3 regions of the Paenibacillus sp. FSL R7-0312 genome follow, and region 3 is predicted to be linked to each of the others. Evidence: predicted binding sites of a transcription regulator. Region 3 holds the regulator's gene; each other region holds the start of a gene.
What was found. The regulator Rex, encoded in region 3, represses fermentation and respiration genes when NADH is low (regulators of the CRP and FNR family bind a similar motif). The targets are predictions, from matches to a motif close to TTGTGAAATATTTCACAA.
Positions count from the first base shown of each region.

Region 1 (10,160 bases), 2.7 Mb from region 3:
CTTATCTGTATGATCTGCTGCGGATGGCAGTCAGTATTGCGCTTGCCGGCAGGCAGCTCGGAATGAGTCGGACAGAACAGCTTAAGCTGAGCCGGAGTTATGCGGAGGCGTATTACCGGCAAATTCACCGCTTTTGTGATGGTAAAGACAATCCCGGTAACTTCACCCTGAATGAGAATACAGCCAAAGGCCCCGTCAAGAAGCTGCTCCGCAAGCTGGAGAAACGCCGGCAGAGTCATTTCCTGGAGAAGGTCACTGCCCAGATGCAGACCAGCCGGGTATTCCTCGAGACCTCGGAGCTGCTGATTCCCGGAGCTGCTGAGCAGACACAGCTGGAGCTGGCCTGGAGCTTCTATACACAGACAGTGGTTACACGCAGCCTGAACGAGGAGCATTTCCGGATCAAGGACATCGCGGTCAAGCGCGGCTCGGGAACGGCTTCCATCGGACTGGACCGCTATTATATTCTCATTGAAGGCGGCTTGGAGCAGGCAGGAACTGACGACACCGTACTGGAGGTAAAAGAAGTCCGTGTTCCCGTTCCCGCCTATTTCCTGCCCTATTCCGACTCGTTCTGGCAATCCTTTGCCCATCAGGGCAAACGTGTATCCGCGACCCAGCAGGCGATGCACCACAAGGCGGATCCATACCTCGGCTTCTTAACAATGGACGGCCGGGAGTTCTATGTCAGAGAGCGTTCCCCGTACAAAAAAAGTCTGAAGCTGGAGAATATCGCAGACATGGATGAGTTGACCGTAGTTATCCAGCAGATGGGCAGCCTGACCGCCAAAATGCATGCCCGCGCCGATGCCGATGTCGACAAGGGAATTCTCGACTATCACAGTGAGCAGGAGATCGCCAAGGCCATGGGTCCCGATTCGGATGCCTTTGCCCGTTATATCGCAGAGTGGGCTTACGGCTATGCCGGGCAGGTAGAGAAAGACTATGCCATGTTCGCGGATTGGGTGTCGGAGCAGTACGGTATATAACGGGCGGGTCCCCCTTCTGATTAAGCGCAGTGAATTCTACTTTGGACAATCGCTTCTGAAGCGCAACAGATATACAGATATACAGATAATGCCGCTTTCGTACATCGTTGCGCTTAACTGCACTTGGTACAACTAAAAGGTCTGATTCTCGCCCCGGCATCCGTTTAATTGTATTCTGTACACTTAAGCGGCCCTATAAAGACCGCATTAACGAATTCGGGCTGATTTAGTTGTATGAACTACAGTTATAGTCTGCAAGTGGACCTCATCGCTGTTTTTAATTGCACATTATACAGCTATCCCGGAGATTCCGTTTGAATACCCTTCCTCCAATGGAGGATAACTTTAAATAAATTAAAAAAGCTCTCTCTACCCGGTAACCGGGCGGAGAGAGCTTCTTGATCTATCCATATTTATTCATCAGCCGCCGTATTCATGAATTGGCTCGGCCGGTCCAGCTCATACAGCTTGCGGTAACGCGGTTCCCGCTCCATCAGCTCCGCATGGGTGCCGCGCATCTCCACCAGGCCATTCTCCATGAAAATCACCTCGTCCATCTGCTCCGCACCCACCAGATGATGGGTAACCCAGATCAGCGTCTTACCCGCCATCGCCTCGAACATAGTGGCCAGCAGCTCGCGCTCCGTGCGCGGATCAAGGCCAACCGTTGGCTCATCGAGCACAACGACCGGCGTATTCTGCAGCAGAATACGGGCCAGAGCGATCCGCTGGCGCTCTCCGCCGGAGAAGCGCTGCCCTGCTTCGCGTACCGGAGTGTTATAGCCCTCCGGCAGCGAAGAGATCAATGGATCCAGCTTCGCCAGGGCTGCCGCCTGCTTAACCGCTGCCTCCGAAGCACCCGGGTCCCCGAGCCGGATATTGTTCGCCACCGTGGTGTCGAACAGATGCGGGCTCTGGTTCAGCACGGCGATGAGCTGCGGAATCTGCTCACCGTAAGCCGCAGCGTCAATTCCGTTAATCGTGGCTGAGCCGATGGTTGGCGTGATCACGCCTTGTAGCATCTTAAGCAGCGTCGATTTACCGGCTCCGCTGCGGCCAATGACAGCAACCTTCCGGCCCTGCGGCAGGTCCAGCACCATATTCTGCACTGACCAGTCGTCTCCCGCCGCATAGCGGTAGCCCGCCGACTTCAGTTTAATATGGGCCTGCCCGCTGGCCTGGATAGCCTGCACAGCAGCGGCAGCCTTCGCCTTGGCTTCTGCGTTCTTGGCTGCTTCGGCCGCAAGCGGCACAGCTCCCTCTGCTGCTTCCACCCCATCCAAGCGCTCCAGTGAATTCCGGTATTGCGGAATTTTCTCCACGGCCTCGGATACAGGCAGGAAGGCATCCGCTACCGGGAAGACGACCAGCACGAACGCGGCAATCAGCGTTCCGGCAATCGCTCCATCGGCATACTGTCCGCCTGCCCAGTAGAGCAGGGACAGCACGCCAAGCCCGACAACGGCTTGGCCGATGAACATGCGCACCCGCGCCCAGCGCCGCAGCGCACCATCCGTGCGGGCGACAGTCTGCTCGTCGGCCTCATAGGTATCGACGAACTGGCTCTGCCGTCCGCTGATGACCCAGTCGCCCAGACCCAGCACGGCATCGGTCAGCTTCTGATACAGCCGGTTACGCTCCTGCTTCACCTGACGCTGCCGTTTCTGGGTGAACAACAGAGAGATCAGCGGCAATACGACTACCAGGATCAGCATGTACAAGCCCATTAGCAGGGCAAACGCCAGATCAAACGTGCCGAGGGAGATAACAGCTGCCGCATAGATCAGGAGTGCGATGATGCTCGGGAAGACCGTGCGGAGATACACATTCTGCAGATATTCGATATCATCGGCCAGCATGCCGAGAATATCCCCGGTCCGGAAGCGCGAGGACAGGAACAAAGCCTGCGGCTCCAGAATGTTGTAGAGCCGGATGCGCATCTTCGAGAGAATGCGCAGAATCGTATCATGTCCCACAAGCCGCTCCACATAGTGGATGACGGCCCGGCTTGTCCCGAACGTGCGCACGCCGACAATCGGCACATAGATCATCAGTATATTTTCCGGCGGAATTGAAGCCTTCGAGATCAGGAATCCCGAGGTATACATCAGGGACGATGCCGAGAAGACCGTCAGCGCGCCCAGTGCAATGATCAGTACAAACCGCCAGAAGTAGGCAGAGTAATAGGGAGCAAACCATCCTTCACGTTTCAATGGATTCCCTCCAATTGACTTTGAATAAGCCCATAGTAAGCACCCTTACGGGCCGTCAGCTCGCTGTGTGTGCCGATTTCGGCAACGCGTCCCTGCTGCATAACGACAACCAGATCCATATCGGTCATCCAGTGCAGGCGGTGCGTAGCCAGGAACACCAGCTTGCCTTCGAACAGCGGCAGCATCGTTTCCTTCAGCTCATATTCTGTCTCAATGTCTAAGTGAGCCGTCGGCTCATCCAGCAGCATCACCGGGCGGCTGCTCAGCAGGGCGCGGGCCAGTGCCACACGCTGCTCCTGTCCGCCGCTGAGCGAACGTCCGCCGCCGCCGATCATTTCATCCAAGCCGCCAGGCAGCGAGGATATCAGCTTCGATAACCCGGCAGATTCCAGTGCTGCCGCAACAGCCTCCTGCGTAGCCTCGGGATAATAGAAGCGTACATTGTCAGCCAGTGTGCCGCTGAAGATGTAAGGACGCTGCGGAATATAAGCGGTCTGCCTGCGCCACTCCTCATCCGTAAGCGCACTGACCCCATTTCCGTTAATTGTGATGTTACCGGAGGTCGGATGAAGGAAGCCGCCCAGGATATCCACGAGTGTGGACTTGCCTGCTCCGCTCTCCCCGATAATTCCGATCTTGGCATATCCCTTGAAGTCGAGATTCACCTCTTCAAGCGAGGGGACACCGTCATCTTCATATTTCACGCTGACGCCATTCAGCCGTAAACTGCTATTATTGTTCCACGTGAAAACCGCTCCAGGTGCCTTGCTATCCTGTATAGCTTCCTGTCCCCCCGGCTCCAGCAGCTTCGCCTGCACGGTCTCACGGTCGATAATGCTCTTCATCGCTTCTCCGGCTTCCTTGCCGTCGAGTGTGGCATGGAAGTCTGCGCCCACCAGCCGTACCGGCAGGAAATATTCCGGAGCCAGAATCAGGATGGTTAAGCCCGTTACGAGTGTCATCTGCTCATTTACCAGACGCAGGCCGAGGCTTACTGCAACCGAAGCTACCGACAGCATGGTGAAGAAATCCATGGCGAATGAAGACAGGAAGGCCACGCGCAGCGTACGCATCGTGGCTGAACGGTAGCGGTCACTGACCGTAGCAATACTCTCGCTATGGCTGCGGCTGCGCCCAAGGAATTTCAGCGTTTCCAGCCCGCGCAGCGAATCCACGAAATGATTGGAAAGCGTACGGTAGGACTTCAGCTGGCGGTCCATTTGCTTGCGGGCCGTCATGCCGATCAGTATCATGAAGACAATAATAATAGGCATCGTTAAGGTAAGAATGACACCGCTGGACGTATCCTGGGTGTACACATAGACAAGCAGCAGAGCCGGTGTTACTGCCATGCCGACCATCCGCGGAATAATCAGTTCCAGGTAAGTACGGAACTTCGTTACTCCTTCAAGCACAAGTGTGACCACATTCCCGGTTCCCCGGTCGCCTGCCAGCCTCGGTCCCAGCTGGAACAGCTTGTCCATCATTTGTCTCCGCATGCTGCTGCCGGTAGCTTCCGCGAAGCGGTAAGACGTGCGGCTCATCAGCATGGCACAGGCATGGCGCACGAGAAACGCAAGAAGGAACAAGAGCGATTTAGCCCCTTGTTCCTTCAGCGGTTCTCCCGCAAACAGCGCAGAGACAACTTCTGCCAGCGATTTGGCCAGCAGAAGAATGGACAGGCTTTGCACCAGGGTAAGGAAGCCGACAAGCAGAAAGACAGGCTTTACTCCTTTGTACCCAAGCAAATTTTTATCCATTAGTATTCAAGATGCTCCTTCTCGTGAACCCGTTTGTGGAAGACGAAATAACTCCAGATCTGATAGCCCAGCACGAATGGCAGCAGCGTGAGCGCGACAATCGTCATTACCTTCAGTGAATAGTGGCCGGAAGCCGCATTCGTAATCGTCAGGTTGAACGCCTGATCCAGCGAGCTGATCATGACCCGCGGGAACAGTCCGATGAAGATCGAAGCCACCGACAGCGCCATTACTGCTCCGGTCATTCCGAAGGCATAACCATCCTTCTTCTTCGTCATGAAGTATCCGGCAAGCAGATAAGCAACTACACCCAGAACGACTACAATCCACAGCAGCGTTCCGCGTTTATCGAAGATATCCGTCATGGTGTACGTCATAATAACGAAGGCCACCAGCAGCGCTGCCAGAGGAAACAGCAGCTTCTGGGCCAGCTTGCGTGCCCGCTCCTGCAAATCTCCAAGGGTGCGTAGTGTAGTGAACATCAATCCATGTACCAGACACAGCAGGACTACTGTAATTCCTGCTACAACTGTATAGGCATTAACGATATCGAAGAAGCCGGCATACATCTGCATATCCCCGTCAATCGGCAAGCCTTTGATGAAGCTGGCAAATACAACAGCCAGCAGGAACGGCGGCAGGAAGCTGCCGAAGAAGATGCAGACATCCCAAGTCTTCTGCCATACCTTCGAATCGCGTTTGCCTCTGAATTCAAAAGCAACACCGCGGGCAATCAGCGCCAGCAGAGCGAACACAAACGGAATATAGAACCCGCTAAAGAGTGTCGCGTACCAATGCGGGAATGCGGCGAACATTGCGCCGGCTCCCGTAATCAGCCATACTTCATTGGCATCCCAGAACGGCCCGATGGAATTAATCAGTACCCGGCGTTCTGTATCATTCTTGGCCAGAATCTGCGTCTCCATCCCTACGCCGAAGTCAAATCCTTCAAGGAAGAAGAACCCGACAAACAGCACCGCAATCAGCAGAAACCATAATTCATTAAGTGACATGGGTTAATCCTCCTTGTTATACGGATCGTGGGATTCACCGTGTTCGTTATCCATAGCATAAGGGCCTTTTTTGATAACCTTGACGAACAACCCGATCAGCACTGCACCCAGTATGGCGTAAATCGCTGTAAAGGAGATTACGGAGAACAGCACCTGTCCGCTTGTAATATTAGGCGATACACTGTCTTCTGTAGTCATAAGTCCGAATACTGTCCACGGCTGTCGCCCCATCTCCGTCATAATCCAGCCCGAAGTGTTGGCAATCGGCGGGAGCAGCAGCCCCCAGAACATGAACCGCATGAACCAGGTATTCGGTTTGTCCATCTTCTTGCGCCACATGAGGTAGATCGCATACACGCCAAGTGCAATCATCAGCGAGCCTGCCGCAACCATGATCCGGAAGCTCCAGAAGGTTGTTTTGACAGGAGGGATATAATCTCCGGGTCCGTACGCCTGCTCATATTCCGCCTGCAGCTGATTCATCCCTTTCACTTCACCGGAGAATTTACTGTAGGACAGGAAGCTCAGGAGATATGGAACCTGAATTTCATTGCTGTTGGTTTTGTTATCCGTATCGATATTGGCAAAAATTGTCCAAGGTGCCGGGTCACCGCTCTCACCCCATAATGCTTCGGAGGCGGCCATCTTCATCGGCTGGGTCTCCACCAGATACTGCGCTTGGGCATGGCCTGCTACGGCTACGCCAAATGAAGAGATAATACCGACAATAGCCGCGATCTCGAACGATTTACGGAAAAAGGTAACATCCTGCTTCTTAAGCAATTTATAAGCACTGATACCCGTTACTAGGAATGCGCCTGTAGCGTAGGCGGCAAGCACTGTATGCGGAAACTCCACCAGCAGCTGCCCATTAGTGATCAATGCGAAAATGTCATTCATTTCAGCCCGCCCGTTATTGATCTGGAAGCCTACCGGATGCTGCATGAACGAGTTGGCCAGCAGAATCCAGAATGCCGACAGCATCGTTCCGAGGGCTACCAGCCAGATCGAGACGAGATGGACCTTCTTGGATACCTTATCCCAGCCGAAAATCCAGATTCCGATAAATGTGGACTCCAGGAAGAAGGCCAACAAAGCTTCGATAGCCAGCGGGGCTCCAAAAACATCACCGACGAAGCGCGAATAGTCAGACCAGTTCATTCCGAACTGGAACTCCTGCAATATCCCTGTCACTACGCCTACTGCGAAGTTAATGAGGAACAGCTTCCCCCAGAACTGCGCCATTCTTTTGTACTCTTCATTGCCTTTTCTAACGTACATGGTCTCCATAATAGCAATTAAGAGCGCTAGTCCGATCGATACCGGCACAAAGAAATAATGAAAAATCGTCGTCGACGCAAATTGTATACGCGACAGCATTACTGTATCCATATTTCTCCCCTTCCTTCTCCCCATTCAATATGTCTATTCTGTCAAATTTTCAGGGCCTTAAGTGTGATAATTATCACATTATACACCCTGATTCAGCATGAAATTCAATAAATTTGTGACAAATATCACAATATTACATAAAGAAAGCAAAAAAAATAAGACGGTTTCACCGTCTTGGATTTGTCCATCATTTATAGTTGTCTTGATCCATAAAGGCATTGGTTTAGGTAATGGAAATACCTTTCTTAAGCGATTTGAGATCGCCATTCGAATTAAGCAATTGCGGCAGCATCTTCATGCTACGAACCATCGGGGAATGACAGAGACGGCAAGAAGGCGCATGCTCAAATGCGAAATTATCCCTCATCCATCCGTTACATCCATCGTTGGTACAGGCCCATATTGCGGTATTTTCTTCCGGTACTTCCTCCAAAGGCTTCTTCCGGTAGTTCATCGCCGTTCCTCCCTTCCTTTATGTTACAAGCTCAGTAACGATAAAAAAAGACCGTCCCAACTTTCACAAGCGGGGACGGTACCTTCTATTAATTACAGTTTTACAACGTTTTCGGCTTGTGGTCCGCGGTTGCCTTGAACAACGTTGAATTCAACGCGTTGGCCTTCGTCCAAAGTTTTGAAGCCGTCGCCAGTGATTGCGCTGAAGTGAACGAATACGTCGCTTCCGCCTTCAACTTCGATGAAACCGAATCCTTTTTCTGCGTTGAACCATTTAACTGTACCTGTTTGCATGTGTGTTACCTCCACAAATTTAAATTAATATGTTCTTTTTATCTTCAGACAAAGAAAAAATTCACACATTGAGAAAGGTTGTAATTCATTTGACAGCCCTTTTCAATGCGAGAATTAGGTATCAATTGTATGAATAATTTCATGTTACCACACCTTAATAACAAAGGCAAGCTGTCCTATCCGAATTTCTCCGTTTTTTCCCTTATAAGGTCATCTTCCCAATGTAAGGGTTATCAGTTGTACTAAATTGTAATATTTATAGCTGATATCATTGTTTACCCCATTATTTTGGACTTGAAACGGGCACCGTCCTCTCATATTTTGCATAAGAGGACGGCATGAACCGTTTCCGTTATCGTGACTGCACTATTATTATATACGGCAGCTTCCGGTTTTATTCTTCGGGTTTCTCAAGAAGTTGTACCGTCACCTGCTTCACTTCACCATTGCGGTAAAATGTGATTTGCAGATCATCGCCGATCTTGGTGTGATCATACAAATATTTGCGCAGAGACAAGGTGGATGTAATCGACTTATCATCGAACTTGGTAATGACATCGTTGAATTGCAGGCCTGCATCCTTCGCCGGTCCCACTGCATCCAATACCACAACCCCGTCGGTTACCGTATTCGGAAGGTTCAGCTCTTTGCGTTGGTCTTCAGCCAGCGGTACATACGGATTATTCAGATCCACAGAGTACACACCCAGGTATGAACGGGCGATTTTCCCTTTAGCTGCAAGCTCGTCGGCAGTCTCCATCACATGGTTGGCAGGAATGGCGAAGCCCAGCCCCTCCACACCCGTATCAGAGATCTTCATCGTGTTGATGCCAATCACTTTGCCGTCCAGATCGACCAGTGCGCCCCCGCTGTTGCCTTCATTAATCGCAGCATCGGTCTGGATAACCTCCTGCTCCCAGTCGTATACCCCATCCTGATTCAGCGATACAGGAATCGTCCGCTCCGTATAGCTGACAATACCTGAAGTGAGCGTATCCCCAAGCCCCAGCGGATTGCCGATGGCAATGACCGTCTCACCCAGACGCAGTTTGGAGGAATCGCCGATCTGCGCAACGGTGTTGATTCCTTTGGCGTCAATAGAGAGCACTGCAATGTCGCTCACCTTATCAGCACCAACCAGCTCCGCTTTGCGGGTCTCGCCGTCTACCGTCACAATCTCCAGCTTGCCGGCGCCTTCAATGACATGATTATTGGTAATGATGAACGCCTTATTATCGTCTTTTTTATAGATAACCCCCGAGCCTAGTGCAGACTCATCGAGAATATTGAGTTCTTCGTTGTCTTCTTTATGGTTAATGATGCTTACCACCGCCGGGCGGACAAGCGCAGCAGCCTGAATAATCCGGTCATACGGATCCGCGCTGCTTACCGCTACCTTATCAATAACCGCCGGTGCCTGCGCTTTCTCCTCGGTCAGCTGCCCCGTGACCAGACTGAACAGCAATACAGCCACAACCGCACTGCATACTGAACTGATCAGGGAAATCTGCCAGGTTGTAAGCGAACGACGCGACTTGCGGACAGACCATTTCCCTTCGGCATATCCTTTGGAGGTACCCTGTTTGCCGGTTCTGCGCTTCGACACCTTGGTTGAATAGAAATCATCATCAAACAATCCCACGTTAAATCCTCTCCCCTCTATTGCCACCGCATTCAAGACCTGAACGCCAAGCAACCACGCCCGAGCTTAACCGCTATAACTCTTAGACTTCACAAAGTGCTAAAAGGTTTCACTTGATTCATTCACCACATTCCTGTGGGTTCTAAGCGCAAGGGGTGTCTCCTATTCTTTCAACCTACTAAAAAGTTTATAAGCTTATATACGGAATATTTTGCAACTTAAAAGACTACAATAGTATTAGAACGCTCTATATGATTGTATCACAGGCAACAGCGCCGCCCACATTTTTTCTGTGTTAAATAACATGTGAAATATTTACATTACTGCTACAATTCATTTAAAAGGAGGGCCGGACTATGGAGTCATTCTCAACAAGTATGGATCTGGTACAGTTTATCGGCAAG
Region 1 covers NZ_JBBORE010000001.1:1,391,964-1,402,123, reverse strand. Annotated here, with positions in the region: gene MKX70_RS06010 (DUF2252 domain-containing protein) at 1-989, shown strand, start outside; gene cydC (thiol reductant ABC exporter subunit CydC) at 1,403-3,202, opposite strand; gene cydD (thiol reductant ABC exporter subunit CydD) at 3,199-4,962, opposite strand; gene cydB (cytochrome d ubiquinol oxidase subunit II) at 4,962-5,975, opposite strand; gene MKX70_RS05990 (cytochrome ubiquinol oxidase subunit I) at 5,979-7,367, opposite strand; gene MKX70_RS05985 (cold-shock protein) at 7,591-7,821, opposite strand; gene MKX70_RS05980 (cold-shock protein) at 7,914-8,114, opposite strand; gene MKX70_RS05975 (S1C family serine protease) at 8,509-9,756, opposite strand; gene MKX70_RS05970 (hypothetical protein) at 10,113-10,160, shown strand, end outside.
Region 1: the regulator Rex is predicted to act here: its motif matches at 7,481-7,498, upstream of MKX70_RS05990 (cytochrome ubiquinol oxidase subunit I).

Region 2 (10,160 bases), 140 kb from region 3:
TTCTGTCCGGGCGTTTCTTTGACCGCAGACTGCGCAAGCTGTACACACAAATCTATGCCCAGGAAGCCTTGCTGCGGGGAATCCTGCAGGAGACCCTCCAGGGGATGAAGGTTATCCGTTCATTTTCACTGGAGAATACGCTGCTGGGCAGGTATGCAGCTGAACGCGAGCAGCTGAACCGGCTGCAGAAGCAAAAAACGCTGCTGAACGCGCTGCTCTGGCATTCTTCTGCATTCATTAATAATGTTGTAATGATCAGCTGCGCTATCCTTATTGCCAGGTCAGCGCTGCGGGGTGAGACCTCGGCGGGTGAAGTGCTTGCCTTCATCATCCTGATGGGACGTGTTCAGTGGCCATTCGTCCACATGTCGCAGACTTGGGGCGGGGTACAGGAATCACTCGGGGCGGCTGACCGTGTATTTGAGATTCTTGATGCTCCCCGGGAAGGGGCAGCATCTGGCATTGGACAGGATACTGCCGTATCCGCAGCGGTAGCCGCCGCTGAAGCAACCGCCTTGGCGGAAGCTGCTGCACTAAGCATACAGGGGCTGCACTACAGCTTCGAGGGACCCCAGTCCAGGGAGGGAAGCTGTCTGAGCGGGATCCGTCTTGAGCTGAAGCATGGCGAGACGGTTGCCGTTGTCGGCCCCAGCGGCTCGGGCAAGACGACACTTGTACGGTTGTGCTGCGGACTCTATGAACCGGAGGCCGGCAGTATTACCGTGTGCGGTTATGGTGTACATGATCACCTTGAGGCGGCGCGCCGGAGGATCTCCTATGTACCGCAGAATCCTTACCTGTTCTCCGGCAGCATCCGGGATAATATCGCGTTCAGTGCTGAACATGCCAGCGATGAAGAAATCCGGGAAGCTGCCCGCCTGGCAGGTGCAGATGAATTTATTATGCGGCTGCCTGAAGGATACGACACGCAGATCGGTGAACACGGCTCTACTTTATCAGGCGGTCAACGGCAGCGCCTCGCCATCGCCAGAGCTTTTCTGCGTAATGCGCCGCTCCTGCTGCTGGATGAAGCTACTTCAGCACTCGACAACGAGTCCGAACGGCTGGTTCAGCAATCGCTTGATCTGCTGATGAAAGACCGGACCACCCTCGTGATTGCCCACAGGCTCTCAACGGTAAGGGAGGCTTCGCGGATCATTGTTCTGGATCATGGGAGAATTGTTGAAGAAGGCACACATGATGCGCTCATTGAACAGGATGGGCTCTATGCGGAGCTGTATCATTTACAGTTTAGAACATCACCGGCTGAAGAATTGGAATCCGCATCCTATGCGAAATCCCTTACTTCAGTATTACCGGCATAACATAACATTAGTTATCCTTGGGAATAGATCACAAATACAGACGAAGACCCTGGCAGTCCGTGTCCGCACGGCGCCGGAGTCTTCGTCCTCTTTTCAGGCAACTTATCAGGCAACTTATAATAAAGATTCTTAAGTAAGCTCACCTTCATCAATAGGCCAATAGAGAAATGTTGTACGTTTTGCAACTCGGGATCATTGATAACTGGGTATTTGGGCGGAATGTTGTATGAAAGAGTCAATTTCATAATTCAGTTTGCTGAATAGTTAGACTCGGCCCCAGATCTGAGGTCATTTTTTAGAAAATTAGGCTACTTGCTGGGATTTGCTCAACTGTTTGTTCAACTTGTCCAATGCAAACTTACTAAGATTGTAAGCTAGTGTACTGAGCTGGAAATCGACACTTGCCCGTACGCCGCGGTGACGTGTGCGTTTCATGCCAAAATACTCTTTGAGATAGGCAAAAACACGTTCCACTGCCGTACGCTTTTTGTACAGCTCTGTAAAGCTTTCGCTCCCTCTTGCGGGATAGGTATGCTTACGCAAATCCGTTTGGATGCGGATTTTAAACACCTTTTGGCATCCGGAACCCAGTAGTGGGCAGCCTTTGCACTCGCTCGGCTGGGTATACTTCAGCGTTTCGTACTTGGCATCAAAACTGTCGTAGCGGTAGGCATGTCCTTGGGAGCATACCGGCGTGTAGTCCACGTTCATTCCCTCGGGCGGATCTTTGCGGTGAATCATGGGAATCGCCGGATAGGCACCTAACGAATGAATCAACTGGTAGATAGACGCGCAGTCGTACCCTTTGTCGCCCAAGATATGCTTTACCTTCAGTGTGGGAAACTTCAGGGGCAGGCCTTTGAGAAGAATAACGGCCATGCGCTGGTCATTCAGATTCGCCGAACTAAAGAGGCCGCTCAAGATATACTGGCAGTCCGTATCGACGAGCAGATTCGCCTTGAAACCGTAGTAGCTCGTCATTCGACCCTTCGTATTTTTCTTGTCACAACGCGCGGCATGCCGGGGCAGCGCGGCCAGCAGTTCGTCATACGTGTAAGGTAACATCGCTTCAATGGTTTTCTGAAACGGTCCGAGACTTTGGTCATATGCTTCCTGTTCCTGACGCCGGCGTTCCCTTGCCGCATTCGTTGGACGTCCACGCTTGTCGTAGACGGGTTTCTTCGGTGGTTCGTTCACAGCCGCCTCAGGCTCAGGCTCGGGAAGTTTGAACTGAAGTTGCTGGGCTCCTGGAGCCTCATTTGGCTTTTGCCCTCGGCGAGCCGCACGGCGCTTGGCGGCCGATTCGCTAAATTGGCAATCCCAAGCCTCGACCATGGAGGAATCCACGGCAATATGTGTGCCGGTTACAAAGCCTTCTTCTAGGGCAGAGGTCACCAAGGTATCCTGCAGTTTTTCAAGCATCCCCGTGTGCTCCAGCGCATGAATCAAACGGGAATACGAAGATTCGCTCGGGATATTATCGGAGCCGGTAAATCGGCACTGCGCCCGAAACTCTTCGCTATGGGTAAGACGCCAGACCAGGGAAGAAACAAACTCGATGTTCTCCATTTTAGCGATGAGCAAGGAATAGATCATGGCAGGTACATTCAGTTGTTCGGGCCGGCCCCGGTTGTTCTTTTTCCGAAGAACGTGCAGAACCTTGGCGAGATCTAAGTGTTCAAAGATTTGGCTGTATTTATCTTCCGGGCGCATCAGGAACAATTCCTTGAAGGAAAACAGTTCTTCTTGTCGAATGGAATAGATAGGGATTACCTCTTTTCGTTCTCGGGTGTTGGTTTGGTCGCCTATATCTTCGAGAACTTGGGGAGGTACTCCTTTTTTTATGCCTAAAAAAAACAGTCCCAGCAAGGGTTTGGAATTATGAAATTGACTCTGAAATACAACAATTATCCCATTTATCGGCTTGATGACGGAGGAATACTGCATTTCGTACAACAATTTGCGATTACGGCTGATATTACAAGGAAATTGTTGTACTTTGTGCAACACTTCCATCATCGAAGGGGGTGAGAGTGCCCCCACACTTTTATTTTCATTTACCAAGCGGAATCGCTCCGCTGTCTCTTGCGTCTGTTATTATTTTGGATGCAATCATTCCCTCCGCTTCATCAAGTCCTTCAATCTCAAACGGGACACCCGCCGTAGCCGGCTGAAAAGCGAACCAAATCGTCCGGTCTGATCCGACTTTAATAAGCTTCGCCTCAGATTTATCCGTCCCTGCCTCCTTCTGCTCGACTGTAATATGCTGAATGGACGGGTTCAGAACTTCTCCGATCACCATGGGAAATGGAGTCGAAATATGCTCCAGTTCAGGAAAACACATATAGTTTAATGCAGAGCTGTCCGGATCTCCGCCCATTCCGTAGCCGCCTCCCCATACCCACTTCCATCCGAGCCAGGTTTTGCGGACATACTCTACTTGAAGATTATTGCTATCTTGCTGGCCCGCCCGGGTAAGAAATACCAGCTCCCCTCTGGCTGCAGGCTCCTGATGAATTACTGTCATCGAGTCGGAGCCGCGGAACAGCCGGACAGCTTCTTCCGGACTTTTGCCAAGTGGAATTTGGAGGGTCTGCTCCATTCCGAGTAAGCGGGACATCCGCTGGTCAGACCATCCGCCAGGTCTTTCATACATATACAAAAGTAAATAGAGTACGGCTACGGAAACTAGAATCACTCCGGCAGCCATCCCCAATCTCCGGCTATTCTTCATGAATAATTGCATCCCCTGTCCCATGTGTTTACGCTTACAATACCTTCCATAATACTATAGAATATTTCCGGACAGAATACAAAAAAGCCCATAGAGCCAGCCCCAGAGGGCCTGTCTACAGGCTGTTTGCAATACAATATACTAATGTAGCTGCTGTATTAGGATTGAATTATTTAACTTCATTTGCTCCGGTTACTTTGCCTTCGATCACAGCAGTAGCCTTCACATCTTCACTTGCATAGTACAGGTTGCCGTCGATGGTAGCATCTTTGTACAGGTTGAATCCGTTAGCTTCTACATATACGTCACCTTTGATTGTACCGCCTTGAACGCGGAAGTTCTCGCTCTGCACAGTTACTTTAGGTGCTGTCAGAGTATAGGTAGCTGTAACCTTGTGGTCTGCATCTTGTGCATACAGGGCAAGCTTACGATAGATTGCTGCACTTGCATCGCCTTTGTCATGGAATTCACCGGCTACAACAACATCCTTGTCCACGGTCAGATCGTTCAGAACCGCTATAATCCAGTTGCCGCTTTCGCTTACAGCAGCAGTGAAGGCATCTGCCTGGTTAACGATCGAAGCCGTGCTTTTTGCATCAGTCTGCTCTGTGGCTGGAGCTGTAGTTGCTGCTGCCCCTGCATCATTAGCTGCATTATTATTCGATCCACAACCCGACAACAATGCTGCGGATACCCCTGCTACTACTAAAACTTTGAATAATTTCATTTTTATTCCCCCTGTTTCTTTTAATTAACTTTATTATATATTAAAATTTTATGATAACAAAGTGATAGTTTTCACGAATTTGTGTCTTTTTTCACAAACAAGCATTTTGATTGTTTCATATCGTGCAAAATGCAGGCATTTCATGCTTATTTGTCTAATTTTGTACGCGAACCTTCAGCGGCTGATCCTTTCAATTCTAAGGCCTCCCACTCCTCTCTAAGCAGTCCCATTCGAATAGAATCATAGAATTGCCCGTCGTAGTACCGGCATTTCCGGAGTCTTGCTTCCATCGTCATGCCTAATTTCACCCCGGTCCTAATCATCCGCACATTCCCGGACCATGTGGTATAGCCTACACGGACCAGCGGATAAGCATTGAACAGATGACCGATCCATAGCCTGAGAGCTTTTGTCCCGTAACCACTGCTCCAATATGCCGGATCATAGATGATAATGCCCATTTCCAGCCATAAGGATGGCTTATGCTCCCAATAGTAACTGACGTCGCCTATAACCTCGCCCTCTACTTCTATTACCCAATTATTTCCGCATCCAACAATCTCCGCTCTGTTCCCATAATACTCTTCCCACGGAATCCGCTTGTGTTCGTAGTAAGGCGCATCCCATTTCTTCCACTCCGGTGCTTCCTCTTTATGTGAGAGCTCCCACAGTCTGAACAGATCCCCTTCAGCTATGGGCCGAATCACCAATTCCTTATCCTGATACATAGATACCCTCCGATGCAGCTAATATTTTACATACTGATATTATATTAACTGAATAGGTGAGGCGGTTGCCGGTAGTGAACATTTATAATTAAGGAATACTGGATGTAACGGCTGCTGTAAACTTTTCACGGAGCTTAGCGTTGTATAGGGGAAGGGGGCAGGACATGGCCAAAGAAACCATTCATCACTTTCTGCAGCAAGCCGGAACTTTGCTATACCGGTACTTGAGAAAACGCGGACTCGCCCGCGAGGATGCTGAAGATATCGTTCAGGACACCTGTTATAAATACTTAATCTATCAGGATGGCATCGGCCCGAAACAAGTCATGGGCTGGATGTTCCGGGTAGCGACTAATCAATTCTATGATCTTAAGAGGAAAGATAAACGCCATCCCACGGTCGATGTTGACGACATTCAGCTTCTTTCTTTGACCCATCTGCCGGAGATTCAGCTGCTGAGGCGGGAAACCGCACAGAATATCCGCGACACACTGTCTCTGCTCTCTGAGCAGCATCAGGAGCTGCTGATTCTCAAATATGAGCTGAACCTGACCTACAAGGAGCTCTCATCCCTGTACGGTATGAATGAGAATACGCTCAAGACTCATGTTACGCGCGCCAAAAACCAATTCATCAAACACTATAGGGAGGGTCAATAAATGGAACAGAATCAAGAACAGGACCAGTTTATTTTCGGAGGGAAGCAGGCTCAGCAGCTCATTCACAAAGCCAGACTCCGCTCCACCCTGAAGACCATTGGCATCATTGTTATCGTAACCCCCATTATTCTCGCCGTTATCTGGTATGGCCTCTACCATTTGAGGCTGTATCAGGGCAGCAAGGTACAATCAGAGATTCTCTGGAAAAATGAGATCAGCGCCCCCAATGTGCACATCAGCAACCAGTCGGTGAAATTAGATAGCTTTGGCGGCGAAACCTACAATCAGACTTACAAATGGCTGGGAAATAAGCCTTATATCTGGCAGCCCATCGAGGAATCCTATAATCTGCTGGGCCGCTCCACCGGCAGGTATGGCGCATTCGGAGCGATTTCTCTGCCGGAACAGCTGAGCACAGCATCCACACACCGTTACAACTCTGCCACAGGGGACCGGGAAATGATCTTTTACCATCCGGAGATCGCTTATGAAACGTACGAGGACAGCATCAGTCTGCTGAAGCAGCTGGAAGACGATACACTTGTGGAGCTGGCTTTGTCTTTTGACCAAGCCTATACGCTGGAAGAGACCCGGAAGCTTATCCCTGCCGGGGTGCAGCCTGTCTGGTTCTGGACGGATGCATATACCCCCTCTTATAAAAAATACCTGAAGGAAACGCGGCAAACCATCGCGGCTGATTCGATGATTATCTACGGATTTCACGGCGAGCAGTTCGCTCCTTACGGCGGTGTGGACTCCTTCATTAACAGTGTCGAGCAGCTGCGCAAGCACGGCAGGAACTTCACCTGGGAAGCAGATCAGGTTCATCAGAGCCTGGCCGGGGATAATGATATTCTGGAGCCGGAGGATATCACAATCATTGGCGCAGTCGTAACCGGCACCGCTAAACAGCTGGAAGCTCTGCAGAACCAGGCTTATATCAAAGGATCAACCTTCGGTGTTGTCTCTGATACCACCTCGCTTCCTGACTAAGCTGCCTTGGATTGGACATCTATACAGCAGACTGAGATAATACAAAGGAATCCTTCAAAGGTGGTGTAAGCAGATGCCGGCGACCTGGACATTTCATGCAAGCAGAATCAGAGTATCCCCCGCTCTTCAGTAATCATTTACAGGGGGAATGAAAGTTGAAAATTTCAGACCGTTTATTGAAACAATATCTGAAGCATGTGTATTGGATTTGCGGAGGGCCGTGCGGGGGTAAAAGCACCATGGCCGAATTGATATCCGCCAAGTGGGGAATGAATTATTATTCTTCCGATGATCATTCGTTTGAATATAAGCAGCTGGCTAATCCGCAGGACCATCCGGCGATTCTCAGGTATTTCGTTGACTGGGAATGGTATTTCCTTGGACCGGATAACGACAGGAACCAGTGGCTGGTGTCTGCTGCGGAAGAAAGCGTAGAATTTATCATTCTCGAGCTGCTGCAGATGGGTAATGCCAAGCCTATTGTGGTGGACACGGATATTGCACCGGAATTTCTGCGGGCTATAGCTGGTGACGAGCGGATCGTATATGTGTATGCGGAGGACGAGCTGATCCGCAGGGACTACTTCAACCGTGATCATCTGCGGGGAATGCTGGATCTCTTCCCTGATCTATCCGATCCGGAACGGGCTAAGCGTGAGACGCTGGATGGTATCATTGAGAATACACATCGTTCTCTGCAGCAGGCAAGACAGCATCACGTGCAGCACTATATAAGAAATGCCCATACTACCAAAGAAGAGATGCTGTCCAGAATTGAGGCGCATTTCGGATTACATTAGAACCACCCGGCCACCGTTCATACGGTGGCCGGGTGTGTTTCACGAAAGGACACAACTATGAACCTGTCAGCACTTTCCGACTCCCTTGAGCCGCTGAACCTGCGGAGCTGTCTGATCCAGCAGCAGGGCCGTCTGATCTTTGAACATTATAGAGATCAGTGCACTTCTTCCGAGATTGCCAAGATCAACTCCTGCACCAAGAGCATACTCTCCGCGCTGGTCTGCATCGCGATGGACCAAGGCCAGCTTTCCGGTCCTTCGGCTCCTATCAGCGAATTCTTCCCGCAGCTCAGCCGTGACGCTGATACACGCAAGCAGCAAATTACAATCGGACAGCTGCTCACCATGTCTGCCGGCTTTCGCTGGACCGAATTCGGCGGCGCGAATTCCTTCCCCAAGATGACCCGTTCCCCCCATTGGGTGAACTATGTACTGGAGCAGCCGCTTGCGGATGAACCGGGTACCCGGATGGAGTACAACTCAGGGATATCGCAATTACTGTCGTCTATTGTGGTGCAGGCTTCAGGAATGAGCACAGCAAGATTCGCCGAGCAATATCTCTTCGGACCTCTCGGAATTACGGAGTATGAGTGGGAGAGTGATCCCCAAGGCATCCATACGGGCGGATACGGGTTGAAACTGGGGCCTGCCAGCCTGCTGAATTTCGGACAGCTGTATTTACAGCAGGGAGTCTGGGAGAATTCGCAGATTATTTCCAGCGAATGGGTAGCACGTTCGGCACAGCCCGCTATGCAGACTGAGCCGCCCCGCCATGGCGGATACGGCTGGCACTGGTGGACAGACTCAATAGCAGGTGATACCAGAACCGGAGAGTCTGCTGCGGTGGATTATTATTATGCACGGGGCTATGCAGGGCAGTTTGTATATGTACTGCCGGAGCTTGAGACGGTGGTCGTGCTGACCCGGGACAATATGCGGGGCCGCAACAATCCGCCGCCTGACGTATTCGGCGAGTATATCGCACCGCAGCTTATGAATCCAAGCGGACTTTAGCAGCTTGCAAATAAGCTGCCTCTCCGGTGAAACCAAGCAGCTCCCCGCCTTCTTCCTGTACGCTGAAGAAATTCAAAAAACTCCATTTCAGCCGGAAGGGCGAAATGGAGCAGCTTATGTATATACGCATAAATCCCCGCTGCCTGATTGCTTGAGGCACGGGGATTTATGTGTTAATTCCTGTATTCACTTCAATCATTTCCTCCTGGTAACAAAGCCATATCCCTGACATGGTGATTGTTCTAATTTCATATTACCGTGTTGCCCGTTCGCTCCTATTCGGAGTGTTGCTCCATGTCCTGCATATGGGGTGGATTCCCGCGTACACGATTTCACGAAAAACGTTTTCACGGACGCTTTTCCTGCTGTGAAGAATCGTTTTAGTACGCTTCGCTAACCTTTTTCAACGGAATCACGCTCTTTCTTCCGCAAGATTACTCTTGCTTGAATGAATAGCTTTGGTTCATCTTCAAAGATTTGCTCTTGGGTTCCCGCATACCCACGATCTGCCAGAAGATGTTATCATCCACCTTCCCTATCAGCAGCCGATTCCGGCACGCTTCGCTAACGCTAGTACATCGGGATTCTCTCCTTTCCTTCATTCATTGCTAAATTTAGGAATGAGGCAATCACCTGTGGTTACCACCTGTATATTGTTGCTTGTGGTTCCTTTGGTGATGTCTACATTATACACTGGGATCGATAAAATTTAAAACTTCAAAAAACTGCATATCCCGTCATTATCCTTGATATTCCCCACTCTTTATGAGCAGAATGCCCATGTCTAACGATTACTCTTTGTAAAGATTATTTGCTCCCGCATGCTGTATCCATGTCATGTATGCGTTATCATTGAACAGATTTCCGGCCGGCATTCGGGATAAATTTCAGAATGCCGGCCGGTTTATTTACATGGACAGACTATTATTTTCATTCCGCCGGGTCAAGACCACTAACAGATAGATACCATAAATTAAGTACATGATATTCAGAATACCCACAAACAGAACCTCATTCTCCACATTGTCATTGCTGACCATCGCCAGAGCATCATAAATGAAATGAAAGGCGATCAGCGGAATGATATTGTTGCCTGCCTCAATCAGTAAGGCGAGGACGCAGCCCAGCAGCAGTGCATTGGCAACCTGGAGAAGTGTGCTTATGATATCTTTTCCGCCAA
Region 2 covers NZ_JBBORE010000001.1:4,210,452-4,220,611, reverse strand. Annotated here, with positions in the region: gene MKX70_RS18440 (ABC transporter ATP-binding protein) at 1-1,325, shown strand, start outside; gene MKX70_RS18435 (transposase) at 1,629-3,389, opposite strand; gene MKX70_RS18430 (hypothetical protein) at 3,379-4,059, opposite strand; gene MKX70_RS18425 (polymer-forming cytoskeletal protein) at 4,229-4,786, opposite strand; gene MKX70_RS18420 (GNAT family N-acetyltransferase) at 4,933-5,514, opposite strand; gene MKX70_RS18415 (RNA polymerase sigma factor) at 5,679-6,173, shown strand; gene MKX70_RS18410 (anti sigma factor C-terminal domain-containing protein) at 6,174-7,166, shown strand; gene MKX70_RS18405 (hypothetical protein) at 7,406-7,966, shown strand; gene MKX70_RS18400 (serine hydrolase domain-containing protein) at 8,024-8,980, shown strand; gene MKX70_RS18395 (CPBP family intramembrane glutamic endopeptidase) at 9,889-10,160, opposite strand, start outside.
Region 2: the regulator Rex is predicted to act here: its motif matches at 4,866-4,883, upstream of MKX70_RS18425 (polymer-forming cytoskeletal protein).

Region 3 (10,160 bases):
CGGACAGTGATGCCCTCGCGACTGCGCTTGTGCTGCTGAAATGTCTGGAGGAGCTGGACAGCCTACCTCTCCTGACCATCCAGCGGCTTAATGAGCTATTCGCCGATGAAGATAGTGACCTGGCCTGGTATTTCGACGGTCTGCTGCGTGAGCGCGAAATGGAGACCTTCCAGCCGGAAGGGGACCTGACCTTCTACCGCCAGCTGGCCCTTGCTGTAGGCGACTGGGCAGAGCTGGCTCCTCCCCGGGAGGAAGGATCTGACAACCCGCTGCAGAATATTACCTTCAGGGAGTATATGGAAGAGGTAACCAAGCGCCTGAAGGATACCCTGCCGCAGTATGAGAGCCGTGAAGCCCAGGAACTGATGATCCAGGAGGTCATGACGGCGCTTGATCAGGATAAGCATCTGCTGATTGAAGCAGGAACCGGCACCGGCAAATCGCTGGGCTATCTCCTTCCAGCCATATATCACAGTGTGCGCAGTAATCAGAAGGTCATGGTCAGCACGCATACGATCAATCTTCAGGATCAGCTGCGTGAGCGCGACATCCCTCTTTTGACGAGTGTTGTGCCCTTCCCGTTCAAGGCAGCGATCTTTAAGGGGAGAGGTCACTATCTGTGTCTCCGCAAGTTTGAACATAGAATGAATAAAAGGGACTTCACAAGTCCCAGGGAAGAAGCGCTTACGGCCGCCCAGATGATGGTCTGGCTGACCCAGACGGAGACTGGCGATGATGAAGAGCTGAACTTAAGCGGACGCGGCGGTGATTTCTGGGAGACCGTAGCCAGTGATACCGACTCTTGTCTGGGACGCTCATGCCCATGGTTCCGGAAATGTTATTATCACCGGGCCAAGCATGAAGCCGGTATTTCCGATGTGGTGGTGACCAACCACTCCAAGTTATTCGCAGATGTTAAGGCCGGGCATCAGCTGCTTCCGGCTTACGAGCATCTCGTAATTGATGAGGCTCATCATCTGGAGGACATTGCCGGCAAACATCTCGGAATGCAGATGAAATATTTTACCGTGGCGCATACGCTCACCCGTCTGTACAAGGACAGCCGGAGCGGACAGCTGCCGGCCTTGCGCCAGACCCTGCAATCGTCCGGCAGTGAGCAGGCTTCGGAATGGAGCGGCGTTATCGACCGGATCTATCCGGATCTGCTTACTGTCAAGGAGTCCTGGGATACGCTCAGCGACAAGCTCTTCGGCTTGCTGCCTGAACGCAGCGATGCCGGAGCCGGTGAAGCCGGCCAACTGGTCGTACGCCTGCAGCCGGGCAAGAAGCCCAAAGAGTGGGAGGAGCTGGCCGCTCTGGAGAATACACTCCATCTCAGCTTGAGCGATATCATCCGCAAGGGTGATAAAATGCTCAGTGAGATGCGTGATACGGACAGTCAGTCCTCTTCGGACAGTCTTGTGACGGATATCGGCGGGTTGTTCAAGGACCTGGCCTCCATCCGGGAGCAGATCCGTTTCTTTATGGGACTGAATGACGAGAATATCGTGTACTGGCTGGAGGGGAGCGGCAATTACCGCGGCAAGTCGCTGCAGATGTATGCCGTTCCGGTGGATGTGAGCACTCAGCTCAGGGAACTGTTCTTCGATAAGAAGAAGAGTATCATCCTGACATCGGCTACCTTGTCTGTGGATAAGTCATTCCAGTTCATGATCGATAATCTCGGTCTTGGTGAGGCTGCAGAGCAGGGACGTCTACAGACAGCTCTGCTTCCGTCACCGTTCAAATACCGTGAGCAGGCACTGCTTGTCATTCCACGTGACTTCCCTAGTGTCAAGGGAAGCATTGGGGATGCCCGCTTTGTGGACACACTGGTTCATTCTCTGGCAGAAACTGCTGTGGCTACCCGCGGGCGGATGCTGGTGCTGTTCACCTCCTACAAGATGCTGCGCCAGGTCTATGATCCGCTGAAAGAAGCCCTGACTTCGCAGGATATCGCGGTGCTTGGACAAGGCGTAGAAGGCGGTAGCCGGAGCAAGCTGATCCGTCGGTTCCAGGACAGCTCGGCGTCAGTCTTGCTGGGGACGAGCAGCTTCTGGGAAGGTGTAGACATTCCCGGGGAAGCTCTGACCTGTCTGGCTATTGTCAGACTGCCGTTCCAGCCGCCCAATCATCCGCTGGCTGAAGCGAAGTCTGAGCTGCTTCAGGCACAGAAGAAGAATCCGTTCATGAAGCTGTCCGTCCCGCAGGCCGTAATCCGCTTCAAGCAAGGCTTCGGGCGGTTGGTCCGCACCGCGCAGGACCGCGGAATCGTTATTGTATATGATACCAGGGTAATCGAATCTTATTATGGGAAGTATTTCCTGTATTCGCTGCCCGGACCCAAGATGGAGCATATGCTGACGGATCAGATCGTTCCGCGGATTGCAGAATGGCTTGAAGATGGCGGGGTTTAATAATCCGTCGCCGGCTGATATTATGTATAAGTAATTATTGTTCTGAAGTCCCGCGCTCCACGGCTCCTGCCTAAACGGGCAGGCCTGGAGCACGGTTCCTATAACCGGCTTAACAGCAGTGAAGCTATGCTATCAAAACTAAGCGTATGCTTACGAAGCAAGTTTTGTGAAGTTGAATCAAGCAGCATATGCTATCAAAACTTTAGGAGGAGAAAACATGAAATCGGATAAAATATCAGAGGCCGTTGTTCGCAGACTCCCAGTGTACCTGCGTTTCCTGAACGATCTCCAAAAACGTGAAATCTCAACAGTTTCTTCTCAGGAGCTGGGACAGAAGCTTGATCTCAACCCCGCCCAGATCCGCAAGGACCTGGCTTATTTTGGTGATTTCGGCAGAAAGGGCATTGGTTATGATGTCTCTTATCTGATTGAGAAGATCCGGCATATTCTGAAGCTGGACCAGCAGATTAATGTAGCTCTGGTAGGTGCAGGTAATCTCGGCCACGCCTTGTCGAATTACAATGCCTACTTGAAGGATACGATGAAGATTACAGCTGTATTTGATGCTTATGAGCCTAAGGTAGGCCAGCAGATCAACTCGCTGACTGTCCAGCCGATGAGTGAGCTGGGGGATACCATCCGTGCACAGGGCATCCGTATTGGGATTATTACCGTTCCGGACAGTGAAGCACAGAACGTTGCTGACATTCTGGTGGATTCGGGCATTGAGGCGATCCTGAATTTTGCCCCTGTAATTCTTAAGACTCCATCCAATATCCGGATTCATGCCGCCGATTTCACTACGGATTTGCAGAGTCTGGCTTATTATTTGCATGACGGAAAGGACGAAGCTGAAGATGAGCAGCAATAAAACCATTATTAAAGACGGCCGTTTTCTGGTTCCTGGCAGCGATAAGCCGGTGCTGAGCGGTTATATGACCATCGAAAATGATCTGATTACTTACATAGGTGAAGCGAAGCCTGTAATTGAAGAGGATGCCGAGGTTATTGACGGTAGCCGGCTGCTGTTCATGCCGGGTCTCGTCAACACCCACGGCCATGCGGCGATGTCGCTGCTGCGCGGCTACGGCGATGATATGGTGCTGCAGGCTTGGCTGCAGGAAAAAATGTGGCCGATGGAAGAGAAATTCACCGGTGAAGATGTATACTGGGGCACCTCACTATCCGTTCTTGAGATGCTGAAGGGCGGCACTACGACCTTCCTCGATATGTATGATCATATGGACCGGGTTGCTGAGGTTACGGAGCAGTCAGGCATCCGTGCAGTACTTATGCGCGGTGTTATTGGCCTGTGTCCGGAAGAGGTGCAGAACCACAAGCTGGCGGAGGCGATTGCTTTTGCCCGGAACTGGCATGGCAAGGCTGACGGCAGAATTACTGCAATGCTCTCGCCCCATGCGCCTTACACCTGTCCTCCGGAGTTTTTCATGAAGTTTGTTCAGGCGGCACATGATCTTGATCTGCCGATGCACACGCATATGTCCGAAACGCGCCATGAAGTGGAGCAGAATGTGGCCGATTACGGCCTGCGTCCGGTCGCGCATCTGGAGAAGCTGGGAATGTTCACCCGGCCGTCCCTGATCGCCCACGGTGTTCATCTGAACGATGAAGAGATTGAGATTCTGGCCCGCCATAATGTTGGCGTATCTCATAATCCCGGCAGCAACCTGAAGCTGGCGAGCGGAGTAGCCCGTGTTCCTGAGCTGCTTAGAGCAGGAGTTAAGGTATCCCTGGGTACGGACGGCGCGGCAAGCAACAACAATCTTGATATGTTTGAGGAAATGCGGCTGGCCGCGCTGATTCATAAAGGCGTAAGCGGTGATCCAACGGCAGTACCTGCTCCTGAGGCGCTGCTCATGGCGACAGAATATGGTGCACATTCGATTTTCCTGAACCAGGTAGGCCGGCTTGCAGCAGGGATGAAGGCTGACTTCATTGCGATTGATATTGATCAGCCGCATTTGCTGCCGCATACCGACCTCTTGTCCCATGCCGTGTATTCGGCTAGTGCCAAGGATGTGGAACATGTCTGGGTCAACGGTAAACAGGTTGTGAAGCACGGACAATGTCTGACACTCGATGAAGAGGCTATCCGCCGCAAAGCGCAGGAAACGTTCGAAGGACTGCTGAAACGGTAATTTAGGTTATTTGGAAAGGAAGCTGCATGTTGAAGAAGAGGAGAAAATGGCTTCCGCTGGGGATTTCCCTGGTTCTGCTCCTTCTGTTCGGACTAAGCCAGTTTTATGCCTACATTATGAAGGATCAGTGGAACGAGCGGAGTGAAGCCAAAGAGATTGCCAGAGCACGGGCTGGCTTAACTGAGGTATCCAAAGCACAGAAATCCGTCTGGGATGAAAATGCGATTTACTGGGTGCTTACCGGAAAAAATGATGCTGGAACCAAGCTGATGGTTTGGGTCCGCTTTACCAAGGAAGGCCAACCAGCCGGAGGCGAAAATGATTTATATGCGGAGGAGCTCAGCAAAGGGACTTCGGAGGCGCAGATCCGTGATATTATAGCTGCCCAGCTTCCGGGTATTACGATTAAACGGCTGCTGCCGGGAGTGTATAACGGAGAATATGCCTGGCAGCTGTTCTACAAAAAGGACGGCAGGTTCTATTACAGCTTCTATCGCTTCACAGACGGCAGTGCCATCGGTGAAGGGTATAGCCTGCCCAACCGGTAAGCGGCAGCAAGAATGGACTACAGCAGGAGCGGGGGGACAGTTGAACTGTTCTCCCGCTTTTTTAAATGGTTCTTCAAGGGAGAGAACAATCTATAACCATTCTTGGACTTGTAGCCTACTTGGAGCTATGGCTTAATAATAGGGGAGGAATAGATGAATCCATTTCGATGGCTTGACAGCTGGATAGCATCTCAGTATATGCGATGATACATACCGGATTGTCATATCGGAAGTATTCATTCCCGGCATCTGCTTCAACCATAACTGACATTCAGGAGGATCACGAAGTTGGAAATTCTAGCCTATTTAGATCAGGCGGTAACGTTGTTCAAAGAGGAGCTGGGGACAAATTTGTCCGGGATTTATCTGCACGGTTCGCTGGCGATGGGCTGCTTTCATCCGGATAAAAGTGATATTGATCTGCTGATTGTCATACACGACAAGCTGCCTGTAGAGGTCAGCCGGAAACTGGCCAAGAAAGTGATAGCTTATCACGACAGTCTGCCTAACCAGCGCGGGATTGAGCTAACTGTTGTACTGAAGCAATACCTGAAGAACTTTGTACATCCTACTCCTTTTGAGTTTCATTTCTCGGACTTTCATCTGGACCGGTACAGAAAGGATGAGCATTATCTGTGCGGCGGTTATGAGGATAGAGATCTTGCGGCTCAATTTGCCGTAGTCTATCAGCGGGGATTTATTTTGTACGGCGAACCTATCCGCGATGCGTTTCTGCCGGTGGACCGGCAATATTACCTGGATTCTATCCTTGGTGATATTGGGGATGCAGCTCAGCAAATCATAGATTCTCCAGTGTACTACACACTGAATTTGTGCCGGGTGCTGTATTTTGTGCGGGAAGAAGCTGTGTCTTCCAAAAAGGAAGGCGGGGAGTGGGGCCTGCAGCATTTGCCGGCTAAATATCACGGATTGCTTAAGCAATGCCTGGATGAATATAGCGGAGGGATAAGCGGCGGCGGATATGATCATGCGTTATTAATTGATTATGCAGAATACATGGCCGGCGAAATCAGACAGCATCAAGCTAAAGTGTAAATTCAAACTATCGCTGAGTGAAGCGGACTGAGAAGCCCCTATTTCTTCTAAAAAGCTTATTTTGGCATCAAAGCGGACTGAGATTCTGTTATCTTGTTCATTTGAGCCTGAAATGGGTTGTAATCGGTCAATTAACGGAACCTGAGTCCGCTGGGCCCGCAAATCCGCCTAATCTGCACAATTAACGGAACCTGAGTCCGCACCAGCGGCAGACGGATAATGGAAGCGTCGACCCTCACAAAGAGGGTAAAGCCGCTTCAGCTTTGGTCCTGGAGGAATTAATGCGACTCCTAAGTCCATGTCATACAAAAAGAGAGCGCCACAGGCATATATTGCCTAGAGGGCGCTCTTTTTCTGTTACCCTACCAGCAAAGCTAAATCTGTCCACATGTATTGCCGATAAGAAAGATAATCTACTGGATCATCCAGAAATTAGAATCAAAAATTTTAAATATATTCACACTTTTATGTAAAATGGTATATACACTTATGATATACTACTACTTGTATCAAGACATGCTTACGAGCATGTCAGTCTCGGAAGGGCGCTAGACACGCTAGTTTGGTCATTATTATAGATTTATGCTCGGTCATTTTTGAGAGGAGGACGTTTCTTGAAACTGCGTCTTATGCCTGTACTGCTAACGTCTCTGCTGTCCGCTGCATTGTTATTCGGTGGCTGGTATTCGTACCGCCAGTTCGCTGTGCAGGAGCCGCTGCAAAAGCTTGTGTCATCCTATGAGGGAGTGAAGGATTCCCATATTAGTATTAAACGCAATGAGGTTACTTTGAAACTTGATTTGCAGCCAGGCACGAAATTACTTGAGCTCGTGCAGTATGTATCCAAAGAGGGCAGCTCAGCTATCAACGGCCGGACGCTCAAATTGGATGTGCAGCAGAACTCCAGCGCTTTGCTGGATGAGTATTGGGATAAAGCCATGTTCTCTGTTGCAGAGGCGATGGAGAGCCGGAAGTATACATTAATACCTGCTAAGCTGGATGGTCTGAAGACGCAAGACAGCAAGTACAGCGGGGTTACAGCAACAACGGAAATTGATGACAACAACGTGTATGTGAGTCTAAGCAACGGTACAGAGAGTAAGTTCATCATTCTGCCGCGTGCGGCGGCTACGATGGGAGTGTGGAACAATGCCTAAGTATTGGAAAGAGGTGCTGGCCGGATTTGTTCCGGTCATGCTGATTTTTATGGTTTTTGTCGGGATTAACATTTTCCCTGTGATTATTGCATTCGGCATGGTCATTGCTCTCCTGTTTATTGCCCACGCACGCGGCGGTCTGACGGTAAATGCAGGCGCAGATAAGAAACGTAAGAAGAATGGGCCCTCCAAGCTGACTTTTGAAGAAATCGGCGGCCAGGACAACGCTAAGCAGGAATTGCGGGAAGCACTGGACTTTCTGATCCGGCATGAAGAAATCAGCAAATTCGGGATTCGCCCGCTGAAGGGGATTCTGCTGACCGGCCCTCCGGGAACCGGCAAGACGCTGATGGCCAAGGCTGCGGCACATTATACCAACTCAGTTTTTGTGGCTGCATCAGGCAGTGAGTTCGTGGAAATGTATGTCGGTGTCGGTGCCGGACGTGTCCGTGATTTGTTCAAGGATGCCCGTACCCGTGCGCTTAAGGAAAATAAGCAAAGTGCCATTATTTTTATCGATGAGATTGATGTCATCGGCGGCAAGCGTGAAGGCGGACAGCAGCGTGAATACGATCAGACGCTTAATCAGCTGTTGACCGAGATGGACGGGATCTATAACAATGAAACCCCGCGCATTCTGCTGGTAGCAGCAACGAACCGCAAGGAAATGCTGGACTCCGCACTGCTTCGTCCGGGCCGGTTCGACCGTCACATCCAGGTGGACATGCCGGACAAGAAAGGCCGCAAGTCGATTCTCGATCTGCATGCCAAGAACAAACCGCTGCATGAAACGGTAAGTCTGGATAAAATCGCCGAGGAAGCTTATGGCTTCTCAGGTGCGCAGCTGGAAAGCGTGATGAACGAAGCGGCGATTTACATGATGCGTGAGAATCTGACCCAGGTAGAGCAGCGTCATCTCTCGATGGCCATTGACAAAGTGATGATGGGTGAGAAGACCGACCGGGAAACGAATCATGAAGAGAAACAGCGGGTAGCGATTCATGAGCTGGGACATGCTATTATGGCTGAACTGCTGCGTCCGGGAAGCGTAAGCCAGGTTACTCTGACTCCGCGTGGACAGGCTCTCGGATATGTAAGACATAATCCGCAGACCGAGCAGTATTTGTACACGAAGGATTATCTGGAGAATCAGATCATGATTGCCCTGGGCGGAGCAGCTGCCGAAGAGATGTATTACGGCGGACGCAGTACCGGTTCACGCGGAGACTTTGACCAGGCGCTGAATATTGTAGAGACGATGATGAAGTCAGGACTTACCTCTCTCGGAATAGCGAATCTGCAAATGGTAACCACTGAAGAGCTGATGAAAGAGAATAGTAAAATTCTGGATGAACTGATGGTCCGCACGAATGACCTGCTCAATAAGCAAAGAAATGTATTTGATTACTCTCTTGACATTTTAATGAAGGAAGAAGTTCTCTCCGGAGAGCAATTTCGTTGTCAATTTCGTGACAGTGTCCTTTTACCGGCATAATTCTTTATGCCGGTTATTTTTTTTTACTTTTCAGACATGCTAAGATATCATTATATGTCGGGCTACATATTTTTTACGACAGACAAGGTACAATACAAAAGTATAGATACCTGAAAGGATGGAGACTTTTAAATGAACTTTAAAAAAATTGGTGTCATCGGCGGTGGCACAATGGGTCAAGGGATTGCTGAAATGCTGGCAGCCAAGGGCCTGGATGTAATGCTGGTGGAGAAAACTGCAGACAGACTGAACTACTCCTACGAAATGATCGAGACCAGTCTCGACAAGCAGCTGGAGAAATGGGCTATTACCCAAGCGGAGAAGAAGCTTATTCTTAGCCGTATCCAGAAAGTAACACATTTCGCTGAACTGAGCTCGTGCGATATGGTCATTGAGACCATCGTTGAAGATCTGGAAGCGAAGCAAAAGGTATTCAATCAGCTCGATCAGGTGTGTCCGAGCCACATTATCCTTGCCAGCAACACGTCAACTTTAAGTTTGACTGAGCTTGCAAGCTCGACAATGTATCCGGAACGCGTAATCGGCATGCACTTCATACATCCTGTAGCGAAGGTTGATCTGGTTGAAATCGTGCGCGGACTGAAAACTTCCGACAGCACTTTTGAAGATACCAAAACTTTTGTTGATGAGATCGTTGAGAAAAAAGGCGTTATGATTTATGAATCCCCCGGATTTGTAAGCTCACGCCTCATTTGCCTGTTCATCAACGAGGCTATGCACGTTCTGCAGGAAGGTGTTGCTTCCCCTGAAGATATTGACGATGCTATGCGTATCGGTTATCAGTTCCAGAACGGGCCGCTTGAAATGGCAGACCGCTTTGGTCTGGACTCCGTCCTTGCCGCACTTGAGAACATGTTCCGTGAATACGGCGAGCTGAAGTATCGTCCTTCAACGATTCTTAAGAAGATGGTACGTGCAGGACAACTGGGTGCGAAATCGGGCGAAGGCTTCTTCAAGTATGACAAGGATGGTGACCGTATATGAATATTTTAGTAATTAACTCCGGCAGCTCTTCACTGAAATACCAGCTGTACAATATGACTGATGAATCTGTACTTGCCAAAGGTCTGGTAGAACGGATCGGAATGGATTCCTCCATTCTGAACCATAAGCCAACCGGCAAACAGGAAGTAACAGAAGTAAGTGAAATTCTTGAACACAACACGGCAATCCGCAAAGTGCTTGCTTGTCTGACTGACAAAGAGCATGGCGTGATTGCTTCCATTAACGAAATCAATGCTGTCGGCCACCGTGTAGTACACGGGGGGGAATTCTTCAAAGCTTCCGCACTTGTGGATGCAGATGCG
Region 3 covers NZ_JBBORE010000001.1:4,068,449-4,078,608, forward strand. Annotated here, with positions in the region: gene dinG (ATP-dependent DNA helicase DinG) at 1-2,417, shown strand, start outside; gene MKX70_RS17795 (redox-sensing transcriptional repressor Rex) at 2,635-3,288, shown strand; gene MKX70_RS17800 (amidohydrolase) at 3,275-4,576, shown strand; gene MKX70_RS17805 (cell wall elongation regulator TseB-like domain-containing protein) at 4,603-5,124, shown strand; gene MKX70_RS17810 (aminoglycoside adenylyltransferase domain-containing protein) at 5,413-6,180, shown strand; gene MKX70_RS17815 (hypothetical protein) at 6,795-7,337, shown strand; gene MKX70_RS17820 (AAA family ATPase) at 7,330-8,832, shown strand; gene MKX70_RS17825 (3-hydroxyacyl-CoA dehydrogenase family protein) at 8,965-9,837, shown strand; gene MKX70_RS17830 (acetate/propionate family kinase) at 9,834-10,160, shown strand, end outside.